DNA from 2 places in the Virgibacillus salinus genome. Region 2 is predicted to be linked to the other one. Evidence: a T-box and tRNA genes for the amino acid it is inferred to sense, from the RefSeq annotation. Region 2 holds a T-box; the other holds one or more tRNA genes.
The links. The T-box of region 2 lies ahead of glyQ (glycine--tRNA ligase subunit alpha). A T-box ahead of a tRNA ligase gene usually reads a tRNA of that ligase, here a tRNA-Gly.
Positions count from the first base shown of each region.

Region 1: it encodes a tRNA-Gly, which carries the amino acid that the T-box ahead of glyQ (glycine--tRNA ligase subunit alpha) is inferred to sense. The anticodon was not compared.

Region 1 is NZ_FNKD01000003.1:362-2,737, forward strand. Features, by position in the region: tRNA gene BLS02_RS11795 (tRNA-Ser) at 1-62, shown strand, start outside; tRNA gene BLS02_RS11800 (tRNA-Glu) at 74-148, shown strand; tRNA gene BLS02_RS11805 (tRNA-Val) at 156-231, shown strand; tRNA gene BLS02_RS11810 (tRNA-Met) at 412-488, shown strand; tRNA gene BLS02_RS11815 (tRNA-Asp) at 591-667, shown strand; tRNA gene BLS02_RS11820 (tRNA-Phe) at 699-774, shown strand; tRNA gene BLS02_RS11825 (tRNA-Tyr) at 796-880, shown strand; tRNA gene BLS02_RS11830 (tRNA-Trp) at 899-972, shown strand; tRNA gene BLS02_RS11835 (tRNA-His) at 986-1,061, shown strand; tRNA gene BLS02_RS11840 (tRNA-Gln) at 1,078-1,152, shown strand; tRNA gene BLS02_RS11845 (tRNA-Gly) at 1,157-1,231, shown strand; tRNA gene BLS02_RS11850 (tRNA-Cys) at 1,244-1,317, shown strand; tRNA gene BLS02_RS11855 (tRNA-Leu) at 1,324-1,406, shown strand; gene BLS02_RS11860 (MarR family winged helix-turn-helix transcriptional regulator) at 1,676-2,116, opposite strand; gene BLS02_RS11865 (glutathione peroxidase) at 2,137-2,376, opposite strand, start outside.
Region 2 is NZ_FNKD01000002.1:292,478-294,853, reverse strand. Features, by position in the region: gene glyS (glycine--tRNA ligase subunit beta) at 1-57, opposite strand, end outside; gene glyQ (glycine--tRNA ligase subunit alpha) at 57-935, opposite strand; T-box leader at 1,088-1,258, opposite strand; gene recO (DNA repair protein RecO) at 1,322-2,071, opposite strand; gene BLS02_RS08225 (YqzL family protein) at 2,117-2,266, opposite strand; gene era (GTPase Era) at 2,362-2,376, opposite strand, start outside.

The DNA.
Region 1 (2,376 bases), on a different contig from region 2:
GATTGGAAATCGTGTAGGCCGTTATCGCGGCCTCGAGGGTTCGAATCCCTCGCTCTCCGCCATTTATATTTTTGGCCCGTTGGTCAAGCGGTTAAGACACCGCCCTTTCACGGCGGTAACACGGGTTCGAGTCCCGTACGGGTCACCACTAATATGGAGGATTAGCTCAGCTGGGAGAGCACCTGCCTTACAAGCAGGGGGTCGCAGGTTCGAGCCCTGCATCCTCCACCATTTTAGACGAAAGTTCAAAGTTAATACTATCTCATATCGCGGGGTGGAGCAAAGCCGTAAGCATCATTGAATAACCTCAATGTAGGCTTTGTGAGGAGTGTAGCATCACTGAATCATCTTGCAACACGACGAACAGTTCTATTCAAGTTATAGAAGTATTAATTTAATATTAATTCATATCGCGGGGTGGAGCAGTCTGGTAGCTCGTTGGGCTCATAACCCAAAGGTCGCAAGTTCAAATCTTGCCCCCGCAACCAATTTTATTCAGATTACTACGTCGAATTTACTTCGTTGCTAATTGAAAGTAATAGTGTGCTTTGACTGCCAACAATTTAAGCATATCTGCATTTTACATATTTGGTCCGGTAGTTCAGTTGGTTAGAATGCCTGCCTGTCACGCAGGAGGTCGCGGGTTCGAGTCCCGTCCGGACCGCCATTTAAATCTATAGCAATAGCATATATATATTGGCTCTGTAGCTCAGTCGGTAGAGCAAAGGACTGAAAATCCTTGTGTCGGCGGTTCGATTCCGTCCGGAGCCACCATTTTTGCATTTACATTTATATGGAGGGGTAGCGAAGTGGCTAAACGCGGCGGACTGTAAATCCGCTCCCTCAGGGTTCGGGAGTTCGAATCTCTCCCCCTCCACCATATATTTTTTTAACAAGTAGGGGTATAGTTTAATGGTAAAACGAAGGTCTCCAAAACCTTTGATGTGGGTTCGATTCCTACTACCCCTGCCATTATTTTATTATGGCGGTCGTGGCGAAGTGGTTAACGCACCGGATTGTGGCTCCGGCATTCGTGGGTTCGATCCCCACCGGTCGCCCCATAAATTTCAATCTTATTGGGCTATAGCCAAGCGGTAAGGCATCGGGTTTTGATCCCGTGATTCCCAGGTTCGAATCCTGGTAGCCCAGCCATTATGCGGAAGTAGTTCAGTGGTAGAACACCACCTTGCCAAGGTGGGGGTCGCGGGTTCGAATCCCGTCTTCCGCTCCATTACTTCGTTTTGGCGGTATAGCCAAGTGGTAAGGCAGAGGTCTGCAAAACCTTTATCACCGGTTCAAATCCGGTTACCGCCTCCAACATATGCCGGTGTGGCGGAATTGGCAGACGCGCATGACTCAAAATCATGTTCCCTCTGGGAGTGTCGGTTCGAACCCGACCACCGGTATCTATAAGAAATATATAATTGAATTAAAAAATGATAGGAATACCTATAAATGTTGAAACACCAATGTTTGTAGGTGTTTTTTTGTTTTGGAATAAAGGGTAGAAAGGTAAGTTTTGAAATTATATTAAACAATTTTAACACAGTAGCATCTGTTACTAAGATTGTTGCCCAGGGTTTCTGAGTGTAAAAAAATTATAGGGGATCAGACTCTTCATTTGGACAGTTGTCCGCTGAATGATTTGATCCCCTATTTACACTTTCTTAAAGAACTATCGATTATTTCGGTTCATCAGTTTGTCATGAAGAACCTTTAACTGACTCATCAATTGTTCGTATTCATATAACTCGATATTGCATGTATTTACTTCGCTTGCAATGGATTGATTGATGGCATCTTTTTCTTCTATAGCTTTTGGCTGAACAAAAACATAAACTTTTCGCTCATCGCTATTGGTACGCTCTTTTTTAACCCAACCATTTGCTTCCATTCTTTTGATCATGGGGGTTAATGTTCCAGTACCTAAATTTAATCGTTCACCCATTTCCTTGACTGTAAGCCCGTCTTTCTCCCATAGCGCTAATAAGACTAAGTATTGAGGATAGGTAATACCAAAGGGATGAAGTACTTTTGAATATAACTTAGTAAATTGACTACTTGTCTCATAAATTGCAAAACAAAGCTGATTATCTAGTGTTAAAAAATCCTCCAAATAACTCATCCCCTTTGAAATTATAATTGTTTCATAATATCTTTTTCTATTTTCCCTGGTTTTGTTGTAGGTGCATAGCGCTCAACTACGTGTCCATTTCGATCGATTAGGAATTTTGTGAAGTTCCATTTGATATCTTTTGAAAGGAGGCCACCTTTTTCTGATTTTAAGTACCTGTATAAAGGATCCTCATTTTCACCGTTAACATCAATCTTGCCAAACATCGGAAACGTTACTCCAAAATTTAGTTGGCAGAACTC
Region 2 (2,376 bases):
AATAAATCGTGCAGGCAATTCTTCTAGCCCTATTTCAAACAATACATCTTTAGCCATTATTCTGCCTCCTTTGTTAACATAGGAAATCCTAACCGTTCACGTTCTGCTACGTAAGCTTTAGCAATATTCCTAGCTAGGTTTCGTATTCTTGAAATATATCCTGTTCGTTCTGTTACTGAAATGACACCCTTAGCATCAAGTAAATTAAATGTATGCGAACATTTTAATACATAATCATAGGATGGAAATACCAATCCTTTTTCCATTGTAGCCTTAGCTTCTTTTTCATACATAGAAAATAACTTAAATAGCATGTCTGTATTAGACTCTTCAAACGTATATTTTGAATGTTCGTATTCAGGTTGAAAAAAGATATCTTTAACCGTTACACCATCTGTCCACTCCAAATCAAATACATTTTCTTTATCTTGAATATACGATGCCAAACGTTCAATCCCATACGTAAGTTCAACTGTTACCGGACTTGCTTCAAGCCCGCCAATTTGCTGAAAGTATGTAAATTGTGTTATTTCCATTCCGTCCAGCCACACTTCCCATCCTAATCCTGCAGCACCCAGAGTTGGATTTTCCCAATTATCCTCTACAAAACGTATGTCATGCTCCAACGGGTTAATTCCAAGCGCTTTTAATGAATCTAGATACAATTCTTGAATATTGTCTGGCGACGGCTTCATAATTACTTGGAATTGGTGATGCTGATAAAGTCGATTTGGATTTTGCCCATATCGACCATCTGCTGGTCTTCTTGATGGCTCAACATACGCTACATTCCACGGTTCTGGACCTAGACTTCTTAACAGTGTCATTGGAGACATTGTTCCGGCTCCCTTTTCAACGTCATACGCCTGCATCAATATACAATCTTGGTCTGACCAATATTTTTGCAAAGTTAAAATCATTTCCTGTATTTTCATTTTTAATAACCTCCATAGTTGCTTTATTAGAAAATTAGGCTTATCCCCAAGCTTTAATGGCGAAAGCTTAAGTTGCACTTATGCAGTAAGGAAGAATTTATATTTTCTTAACTGCTTGAATAAAAAAACCGTCCCTATGTCATTTTAAATGACATAGGGACGGTTTTTATACCGCGGTTCCACCCTACTTGCTCTATACAAGAGCCACTTTATACCGTTTGCTCAGAAGCGCCATTCCTCATCGTCCTATTATCCAGCTTCCACTAATCTGGACTCGCTCAAAATAGCAATCAATAAGTACTATTCTTCCTCAACACAATTATGTTTTTATTCGAAATATGTACAAATAATACTGTATTAACACCTATATTGTCAACAAAAGTAGCTTATCTTAATTTATCCAATTGATTTAAAAATCGTTTAGATTTAAGATAATAGCCGCCATATTGGTCGTAATAGGCATCTATTAACTGTCGCAATAAATTCTTATTTGCTGATTTCACTGATATTTTACCAACTCTTTCCAATTCTACACTTACAAAGATATGCAACAATTTTGCTATCTTATCTGGCAGCATTATTGCTTCAGAGTCAATATGGTTACATCGCGAACAAAGTAAACCACCTTCAGATATCGAAAAATATAAAGGAGTATCTTTCCTGCCACAACTCACACAATTACTTACTGTCGGTGCAAACCCGCCTTTTGCAAATAATTTTAACTCATACATCATCATTGGAATATCAGCATCTGCATCATCATGTTCAGCGATCCAGGATAATGTCTGGTATAGCTGGTCAAATAAATATTTATCCGGTAAATGTGAATCAACTAATTTATCGGTCAACTCAACTATATATGCAGCATAAGCTGTCTTAATAATATCTTCCCTAATAAAACGGAGTGAATCAACAACATCTCCCTGCTGAATAGTACTTAATCCCGAATTGATATAGATAAAAAATTCACCAAGTATGAATGGCTGCGTAACTGCAGCCATTCTGCTTTTTGGTTTCTTGGCTCCTCTGGCAATTGCAGAGATTTTACCTAGTTTATTACTATAAATCGTAACTATTTTATGTGATTCACTGTAATCTTGCGTTTTAATGACAATACCTTTCATTTTTTCAAGCAAATAGTATCACCTTCTTAGGTCAAACCATTGAAAAATTCCCATGTACTATAATTTTGTGTCAATCGATGATACTTCCTCATCTTCCTGTTGGACCGAATTTCCCTTACCTCGTGCTCTTTCTTCTAACTCTTTCAATAATAAATAGGTTTCAATGTTTCCTGTTTGACTAAATAATCTCCAGGTTAAGTCGATCACAAGAAACCCCACCTTTCTTTATAGCATGTTGAAAAAGTACTTACTAATAGAATTACCATACATGTTAAATCAATGAGTTTTAAATTTTACCAAGTTTAATATTCATCACT